DNA from 2 places in the Iamia sp. genome. Region 2 is predicted to be linked to the other one. Evidence: predicted binding sites of a transcription regulator. Region 2 holds the regulator's gene; the other holds the start of a gene.

Region 1 (4,762 bases), on a different contig from region 2:
CGGGCAGCGATCGCTATCGACTGGTGACCGCCGTGCCGTAGCGCTTGCGCGCCGCTTCGCCGGAGACACCGAGAACCACTCCGATGGCCAACCACGAGAGCCCGTCAGACCGAGCGGCGGCCACGGTCTCGGCGAGAGCGCGGTCAGCGTGGGCCGACGCAAGTGTTGCGCTCCGCAGGACCGCGACGTCGTCGCGGTGGCCGTTGCCGTCGGGCTCGGCTGCCTCAACCTGGGTGGCCAGGGTCTCGGCGTGGTCGATGATCTCCTGCAGAGATCGGGGCATGGTGGTCACCTCGGGGTTTGGTCAGGACGGCCGGCGCGGTCGGGTCCGGTGGCCATGAGGACGTCGGCGGCCTCAGCCTCTGCCGCTGAGCACAGGACCGAGGAAGCGGCCGGTGTGGCTCTCGGACACCTTGGCCACCAGCTCGGGGCTGCCCTCGGCCACGACCATGCCACCGCCGCTGCCACCCTCGGGCCCCAGGTCGATCAGCCAGTCGGCGGTCTTGATCACATCAAGGTTGTGCTCGATGACGAGCACCGTGTTGCCCTGGTCGACCAGGCGCGACAGCACTGTGAGCAAGCGCCGGATGTCCTCGAAGTGCAGGCCGGTGGTGGGCTCATCGAGCAGGTAGATCGTGTGCCCCGTCGAGCGTTTGGAGAGCTCCGAGGCCAGCTTGATGCGCTGAGCCTCACCCCCCGAGAGGGTGGGCGCCGGCTGGCCCAGGCGGATGTAGCCCAGGCCCACGTCGACCAGGGTCTGCATGTGCCGGGCGATCGGGGGCTGGTTGGCGAAGAACTCCAGCGCCTCCTCACACGGCATGGCCAGAACCTCGGCCACCGTCTTGCCCTTGAACGTGATGTCGAGGGTCTCACGGTTGTACCGGGCGCCCTTGCACACCTCGCACGGCACGTAGACGTCGGGCAGGAAGTGCATCTCGATCTTGATCGTGCCGTCCCCCGCGCACGCCTCGCAGCGCCCGCCCTTCACGTTGAACGAGAACCGCCCCGGCAGGTAGCCGCGGACCTTGGCCTCCTGGGTCTGGGCGAAGAGCTTCCGGACGTGATCCCAGACCCCCGTGTAGGTGGCGGGGTTCGACCGGGGGGTGCGGCCGATCGGTGACTGGTCGATGTTGATGACCTTGTCGAGCAGCTCGATGCCATCGATGCGCTTGTGGCGCCCGGGCGGCACCTTGGCCCGGTAGATCGTCTGCATCAGCGACCGCAGGAGGATGTCGTTGATCAACGTCGACTTGCCCGACCCCGACACGCCGGTGATCGACACGAAGCACCCGAGGGGGATGTCGACGTCGATGCCGGTGAGGTTGTGCTCCCGGGCCCCCTTGATCGAAAGCCACTCGTCGCCCGGCTCGCGCCGCACCTCGGGCACCGGGATCGATCGCTTCCCCGAAAGGTACTGGCCGGTGACCGACGCCTTGCTCGTGAGCAGACCCTCGTAGGGGCCGGCGTAGACGACCTCGCCGCCGTGCTCGCCGGCGCCGGGGCCGATGTCGACGACGTGGTCGGCCACCGCGATGGTCTCCTCGTCGTGCTCGACGACGAGCACCGTGTTGCCCAGGTCGCGCAGGCGCATGAGGGTCTCGATGAGGCGCTTGTTGTCGCGCTGGTGCAGGCCGATCGACGGCTCGTCGAGCACGTAGAGCACGCCGACCAGCCCGGAACCGATCTGGCTGGCCAGGCGGATCCGCTGGGCCTCACCCCCGGCCAGGGTGGCAGCCGAGCGCGACAGCGACAGGTAGTCGAGCCCGACGTCGAGCAGGAAGCTCAGCCGGGCGTTGATCTCCTTGAGCACCGCCTCGGCGATGAGCCGGTCACGCTCGGAGAGCACCACCGCGCCCAGCACCCCGGCGACGTCGCGGATCGACATGGCCGAGAGCTCGGAGATCGCCCGGCCGTCGATGGTGACCGACCGGATGAACGGCTTGAGGCGGGTGCCGTCGCACTCGGGGCAGGGCACCTCGCGCATGTAGCCCTCGAACTGCTCGCGCTGGGAGTCGCTCTCGGTGTCGGAGTGGCGCCGCTGGAGCCACGGGATCACACCCTCGTAGGCGGCGTGGTAGGTGCGGACCCGCCCGTAGCGGTTCTTGTACCGGACCTCGACCCGGCCGATGCCCTTGCCGTGCAGCAGCTTGTTCTGCTGGGCCGCCTTGAGCGACCGCCACGGCACGTCGAGGGGGATGTCGTGCTCGATGCCGACGGCCTCGAGGATGCGGTGGAACCAGGTGGCGTGCCCGCTGGCCCAGGGGTGGATGGCCCCGTCGGTGATGCTGAGGTCGGGGTCGGGCACGATCAGCTCGGGGTCGACCTCGAAGCGGGTGCCCAGGCCGTCGCAGCGGGGGCAGGCGCCGTAGGGCGAGTTGAACGAGAAGCTGCGGGGGGCCAGCTCGTCGAAGCTCTCGCCGTCGACGGGGCAGGCCAGGTGCTGGCTGAAGGTGAGCACCTCGGGCTCGTCCTCGCCCTCGGCCCGCTCCTCGCGGGGGACGAGCTGCACCTCGGCCACCCCGTCGGCGAGGGCCAGGGCGGCCTCCAGCGACTCGGTCAGCCGGTTCTCGATGCCCTCACGACGCACCAGGCGGTCGACGACGACCTCGATGGTGTGCTGCTCGTAGCGGCCCAGGTCGATCTTTTCGGTGAGCTCGTGGAGCTCGCCGTCGATGCGGGCTCGCGAGTAGCCCTGCTGGGAGAGGTCGGCGAGGAGGGTCTCGTAGTTGCCCTTGCGGCCCCGCACGACCGGCGCCAGCACCTGGAAGCGGGTGCCGTCGGGCAGCTCGAGGATGCGGTCGACGATCTGCTGAGGGGTCTGACGGGCGATGACGACGCCGTGGGTGGGGCAGTGCGGGGTCCCGATGCGGGCGAAGAGCAGCCGCAGGTAGTCGTAGATCTCGGTGATGGTGCCGACGGTGGAGCGGGGGTTCTTCGACCCCGACTTCTGGTCGATCGAGATGGCCGGCGAGAGGCCCTCGATGAAGTCGACGTCGGGCTTGTCCATCTGGCCCAGGAACTGCCGGGCGTAGGACGACAGCGACTCCACGTAGCGGCGCTGGCCCTCGGCGTAGATGGTGTCGAACGCCAGGGACGACTTGCCCGAGCCCGACAGCCCGGTGAAGACGATCAGCCGATCGCGGGGCAGGTCGAGGTCGATGCCCCGGAGGTTGTGCTCGCGGGCCCCACGAATGACGAGAGAATCGGACACAGCCCTCCACTGTACCCGCGCCACCAACCCGGCGAACATGCGTACGACGGTCATTCTGAGCCTCGCGCGACGACATGCGCGGCGAAGCCATCGGGCCGGTCGGGAGGAGCGCCGGCTCGGTCTCCGAGCAAGATGATCAGACCGAGGATCGCTGAGCCGGCAGAACACTTGATGCTCCGGCCCGAGGGCTGGCTCTCGAGGCGTCGACCGGCGGGCGGGCGCCCCGTCACCGCCAGCGCCGATGGACGACGGAGGCTCACACCCCGGCCGGATCGGCCGATTGGTCGCCGTGACCACGACCGAGGAGGGCACGGCGGCCGCCGTTGTGGACGTTGCGCCGGTCGGCCCGGCCGACTCTGTGGCCGTGCGACCCCGAGCCGTGGCGGCGACCGCCCTCGTCGCGGCATTGCTCCTCGCCGTCCTCCGACTCCTCAACCACGACCTCGACCCCTCGCAGTTCACGCGCTTCGGCGAGAACATGACCGAGCGCGGACCTGAGGCGAACGGGTTCGTGCGCAACGACACGGGTTACGACGGGCAGTTCTTCCACCGTCTCGCCCGAGCCCCCGGCAGTCGGGCCGAGCGGGTCGACGGGGTGCGGTTCGACCGGCCGGTGTTCCGCACCCGTCGCATCGCGTACCCCGGGGTCACCTGGTTGGCGTCACTCGGGCGGCCGCCGCGCGCTCGTCCCGTGGGCCCTCATCGGTGTCAACGTGGTGGCCACCGCTGCGCTGGCGGCCGGAGCCGCAACCCTGGCGCGAGGGCGGGGTCGCAGCGCCTGGTGGGGTCTGGTCCCGACCATGTGGCCGGGCGTCCTGGTCGGCCTGTCCTACGACTTGTCCGAGGTGATGGCCGCCGCCCTTCTCATCGCCACCGTCCTCGCCCTCCGGCGATCGCGCTGGACCTTCGCCACCGTCACCCTCACGGCTTCGGTGATGACCCGGGAGACCGCCGTCATCATGGCGGGAGCGGTCGTGCTGGCGGCGTTGTCGACGCGGGTCGGCTCCCGGTCTGATGCACGGTGGTGGGGTCGAGGTCCGGTCCCGCCCGTCAGCGTCGGGCTGGTGCCGATCGGGGCGATGGTTGGTTGGCACCTCGTCCTCAGCTGGTGGTTCGCGGGCGACGAGGTGGACTTCCGCTACCCCACCGAGATCATCCTGCTCGGGTTCGTGTTGATGCTTGACCTCGCCCCCGGCTCCGCACCCAGCTGGCCAAGGTGCTCGGGGTCCTGTTCGTGACCTCACTGCCCGTCTGGCTCACCATCTGACCCGGCGCCGGTCGACCCAACGGCGCAGACCAGGCTCAGCCGACCTGGCGGAGCTCGCGCTTGAGGTCCTTGATCTCGTCCCGGAGGCGCGCCGCGTACTCGAAGCGCAGGTCCGAGCTGGCCTCGTGCATCTCCTCCTCGAGGGTGTGGATGAGCCGGGCCAGCTCCTCGCCGGGCAGGTTGGCCAGCTCCTCACGGCGGGCCTTGTCCGCCGCGCTGTCGCGCCGCCGGTCACCGCCGGGGACGGGGGTGGTCTCGGCCGGGCGCATCAGGGCCAGGATGTC
Region 2 (4,762 bases):
CCTCGCGCCCGTAGGAGGCGATGACCCCACCGAGCAGGCGGTCGACCTCGGCGAAGGCCTCGTCCCAGGTGACCGGAACGAGCTCGCCGTCGCGCTTCACCAGCGGTCGGCGCACGCGGTCGGGGTCGTCGTGCAGCTGGCGCAGCGTCGAGCCCTTGGGGCAGATGAACCCGTGGCTGAACACGTCGTCCTGGTCGCCCCGGATGCGCGTCACCCGCTCAGCGCCCTCGTCGTCCCGGGCGACGGTGATCTCCAACCCGCAGCCTGCCTCGCAGAGAGGGCAGGTGCGGTAGGCGGTGCGGGTGGCCGGCCCGGTGCGCGCCGGCGCGTCGGCTCGGACATCGGGGTCCACGACGGTCATGGCGCCATGGTGCCAGCCTCACGATGGTCCTGCTGCTGCTTGGACCCGGATCCCGGTCCCGGTCCCGGTCCCGGTCCGGGGCCGCGGTCGTAGGGTCGGCCGATGCGCCAGCTGCTCCCCCACCCCGGTGAGATCGACCCGGCCGAGGCCTACGCCGCGATCCGGCCCCGACCCGCCGGGCGACCGTGGGTGGCGGCCCTCATGGCCGCATCGGCCGATGGCGCGGCGACGGTAGGCGGGCGCTCGGGGCCGCTCGGCGGCGAGGGCGACCGGGCGGTGTTCCGGGCCGTGCGAGCCGTGGCCGACGCCGTCGTCGTGGGTGCGGGCACCGTGCGCGACGAGGACTACGGACCGGTCCGCTCCCCGGAGCAAACCGCGGCACGCCGGGTCGCCGCCGGCCAGGAGCCGCACCCGCGCCTGGTCGTGGTGAGCGGCCGTCTCCACCTGAACCCCGGCCAGCGCCTCTTCGCCGAGACCGACGGCACCACCCCTCCCCCGCTGGTGGTCCACCCACCGTCGACTCCGGCTGAGGCCCGGCGGCGCATCGAGGCGGTGGCCGAGCTGGTCGAGCTCCCTGCTGCGGTGGGGCGCGGCGTCGATCCCCACGCCCTGGTGGCCGAGCTGGGGCGGCGCCACCTCGGCGTGGTCGTGGTCGAGGGCGGCCCCTCGCTCAACGGCGTGCTGGTGGCCGCCGACGTGGTCGACGAGCTGTGCCTCACCCTCGACCCGATGGTGGTCGGGGGCTCCGCCCCGCGCATCGCTCACGCGCCGGGCGAACCCGAGGCCCGACGGTGGACCACGGCGCACCTGATGGAGCAGGACGGCGTGCTCTTCTGGCGCCTGGTGCGGGACCGGCGCGCCTGACCACGGTCCGGGCCCGGCCCGGACCCGGTGATCAGCCCGGTTCGACCGGGGTGGAGCCGTCGGGCTCCTTCAGCAGCAGGCGGAGCTCGTCGGCGAAGTCGTCGACACCGGTGAAGTCCTTGTAGACGCTGGCAAAGCGAAGGTACGCCACCTCGTCGAGGCCACGGAGGCGCTCGAGGACGGCGAGGCCGATGCGCGTGGACTCGACATCGCCGCCGCGCCGCCGCAGCGCATCCTCGACCCCGGTGGCCAGGGCGTCGATCTGCGGGAGGGTGACGGGGCGGTTCTTGGCCGCCGCCAGCACGCCGGCCACGACCTTGTCGCGGTCGAACGCCTGGCGCTCCCCGGTGGTCTTCACCACCACCAGGGGGGCCTCGTCCACCCGCTCGAAGGTGGTGAACCGGTGTCCGCAGGAGAGGCACTCCCGCCGACGGCGGATGGCCGATGCGTCGTCGGAGGCGCGCGAGTCGACCACCTTGTCATCGAGAGCCGAGCAGCCGGGGCAACGCACGACCGGGACGCTACCGGCCCACCGACGCCGATCCCCGCCCGCGACCGGGCGGATCGGCCGGCTGTGGGCGCGGCGGGCGACGACTGTTGGCGCGGCCTCTCAGCCGGCGGGGACGCGGACCGCGTCGCCCACCTGCAGCTCGGCGCTGCCGCGCTCGGAGAGCATGGCCTCGACGACCGGGCGCACGTCGCCGGTGGGCCGCACCCGACGGGCCACGGTCCAGAGCGTGTCACCCGGGGCCGCCTCGACGACCACGGTGCGCCCTTCGATGGTGGCGGGGACGGGTGCCGCCCACCCCGCCGCGAGATCCCGGCCCGCCTCGGCCGCCATCACGGCCAGGACGATCACGGTGGCCAGCGCCAGGGCGGCGACGATCCGGCGCCGGCGGTACACCGGGGCCATGGCGGTCGACGACCGACCTCCATCGATGACCCGGAGGACGGGGCGGGGCGCCGGGGGACGATGGGGGGCGAGGCCCGGGCGGGACGACGGTGCGGGGCTGAGGACTGCGGCCATGGGGACATCCTCCCTGAGGGGTGTGACAGTGAGCCGGGGGCAGCGGAACGGAACGCCTGTTCGGTACTGTGCCCGAACAGGCGTTCCGCCGTCAACCCCCATCACGAACACACGTATGAGGAACAGGTGTTTGGCAGAGGGCTCCGCACGTGGTACCGTCCCTCGTACGCCCGGTCGCCCGAGCCGGTGCTCAGCAAGGGAGACACGACGATGGCCACCCCCCAGCTCACCGCCCGCCAGCGCCAGATCCTCGACTGCATCGAGGCCAGCATGCGCGAGCGGGGCTACCCGCCCTCGGTCCGCGAGATCGGCACCTCGGTGGGCCTCACCTCTCCCTCCACCGTGCACAACCACCTCGCCACCCTCCAGAAGCGGGGCTACCTGCGGCGCGACCCCAGCAAGCCGCGGGCCATCGAGGTCCGCTACGACTCCATGTCCGGCGGCGTGGTCGAGCGGGGCCAGGTGCGCCACGTGCCCATCGTGGGCGATGTCGCCGCCGGCACCGACGTGCTGGCGGCCGAGAACATCACCGAGTCGATGCCGGTGTCCGCCGACCTCACCGGCGAGGGCGACCTCTTCATGCTGCGGGTCCGGGGTGATTCCATGATCGATGCCGGCATCCTCGACGGCGACTTCGTCGTCGCCCGCTCCCAACCCGGCGCCGAGCGGGGCGAGATGGTCGTCGCCGGCACCCCGGGCGACGAGGCCACGGTGAAGACCTACCACCCCAAGGGCGACAAGGTCATCCTGCGCCCGGCCAACGAGCGCCTCACCGACATGGTGTTCGATCCCGAGGACGTCTCCATCTTCGGCCGGGTGGTCAGCGTCCTGCGCCGGGTCTGACGCCGGGGGTCATCGCCCGACGCGCCACACTGGTGCGGTGCCCACCGTCCGTCGCCTTCTGGTGGTGGGCACCGCCGCCGCCTTCTTGGGCCTCGTCGTGCTCGAGACCGCTGGCGCTCTCGGCCGTGGCGACCGGGGTCCGGACCCGGCACGCGCCGGGGACGCCCAGTGGAACCTCGACCTCATCGGTGTCCGCGAGGCGTGGGCCGTGACCCGGGGCGACGACGTGGTCGTCGCCGTGATCGACAGCGGCGTCGACACCCGTCACCCTGACCTCCGCGACCGGGTGGTGGGGTCGATCGACTGCGTCGGCGCAGAGGGTGACCCCGACCGGTGCCGGGCCGGCGGCGACACCGATCCCGACGGTCACGGCACCCACGTGGCCGGCATCGCCACCGCCACCGCAGAGAACGGCACCGGCGTTGCCGGCGTGGCGCCCGAGGCGGACCTGGTGTCGGTGCGGGCCCTGGTCACCGAGCCCTGCAGGCGCCGCCCGTGCGGGGCGACGGGGCAGGGTGCCGACGTGGCCGCCGGCGTGCGGTGGGCGGTCGGGGCCGGAGCGCAGGTGGTCAACCTCTCGGTGGGGGTCGGCGCCGACATCGGCGGCTCGGAGCTGACCGAGGCCATCGACGAGGCGTGGACCGCCGGGGTCGTGGTGGTCGTGGCCGCCGGGAACGGGGACGATCGCACCGACCTGGGCGACATGCCGGTGCTGGTCGTCTCGGCGGTCACTGCGACCGAGACGGTGGCGCCGTACTCCGAGGGTGCGGGTGGCGCCCGGTGGGCCCTGAGCGCCCCCGGGGGCGAGGCACGCGCTGCGGGGGGCGACGGATGTCGCGAGCGCGACGGCATCTTCTCCACCCTGCCGGTGCCGGCCGGTGAGTCCGAGGCCTACGGCTGTCTCACAGGCACGTCGATGGCCGCGCCGCACGTCGCCGGCGCCGCCGCCCTGCTCGTGGCCACCGGCCTGAGCGCCGCCGAGACGGTCGAGCGGCTGCTCACCACGGCCCGAGACCTGGGCACCGACGGGCCCGACGACCTCTACAGCCGGCGCCTTCTCGACGTGGCGCGCGCGATCGGCCCCTGACAGCACCGCACCGGCACCCGGTGTCCGACCGGCGCGACAGGGGTCAGGTCAGGCGGGCGAAGGCCATCTCGCCCGAGGTCCCGGAGAGTGCTCCGGCGGTGGCGTCCTGATCCCCCAGCTCGACGTGGGGCCCGGCGGCACCGATCGAGGTGCTCACCGTCGCCGGGTTCCCCAGCGTGGGGTCACGGACCGGGTCACCCGATGAGGTCGGAGAGCACGGCGTGGCAGGTCTCGATGGGGGCCCGCGCCACTCGTTCGTCCGCGCTGTGGGCCAGGGTCGCGTCGCCCGGACCGAGGTTGGCGGCGGGCACACCGAGCGCGGCGAAGCGGGCCACATCGGTCCACCCGAGCTTGGCGCGGACCGCCAGGCCGTGGCGCTCGATGACCCGGGCCAGCAGCGGGTGGTCGACCGCCGGCGCGGCGGCGGGCGCGGCATCGACGACCTCGAAGGCGTCACCGTCGCCCATGAACGGGGCGACGGTGGCCCTGACGTGCGCGACGGCCTCCTCCAGGGTGCGGTCGGGGGCGAAGCGGTGGTTCAGCGTCACCATGGCCCGGTCGGGCACGACGTTACCCGCCA

The links. The regulator LexA, encoded in region 2, represses DNA repair genes until DNA is damaged. The targets are predictions, from matches to a motif close to CGAACNNNNGTTCG.
Region 1: a site for LexA is predicted at 3,244-3,257, ahead of uvrA (excinuclease ABC subunit UvrA). Genes of this name have one in related genera too.

What each region holds. Positions count from the first base shown of each region.
Region 1 covers NZ_DATLXO010000082.1:6,900-11,661, forward strand. Annotated here, with positions in the region: gene VNL12_RS08685 (hypothetical protein) at 14-283, opposite strand; gene uvrA (excinuclease ABC subunit UvrA) at 356-3,211, opposite strand; gene VNL12_RS08695 (hypothetical protein) at 3,468-3,650, opposite strand; gene VNL12_RS08700 (hypothetical protein) at 4,012-4,449, shown strand; gene uvrB (excinuclease ABC subunit UvrB) at 4,514-4,762, opposite strand, start outside.
Region 2 covers NZ_DATLXO010000063.1:67,293-72,054, reverse strand. Annotated here, with positions in the region: partial or broken gene VNL12_RS20835 (molybdopterin-dependent oxidoreductase) at 1-361, opposite strand, end outside; gene VNL12_RS06610 (dihydrofolate reductase family protein) at 464-1,225, shown strand; gene nrdR (transcriptional regulator NrdR) at 1,257-1,736, opposite strand; gene VNL12_RS06600 (hypothetical protein) at 1,836-2,252, opposite strand; gene lexA (transcriptional repressor LexA) at 2,463-3,095, shown strand; gene VNL12_RS06590 (S8 family serine peptidase) at 3,133-4,182, shown strand; gene dapE (succinyl-diaminopimelate desuccinylase) at 4,377-4,762, opposite strand, start outside.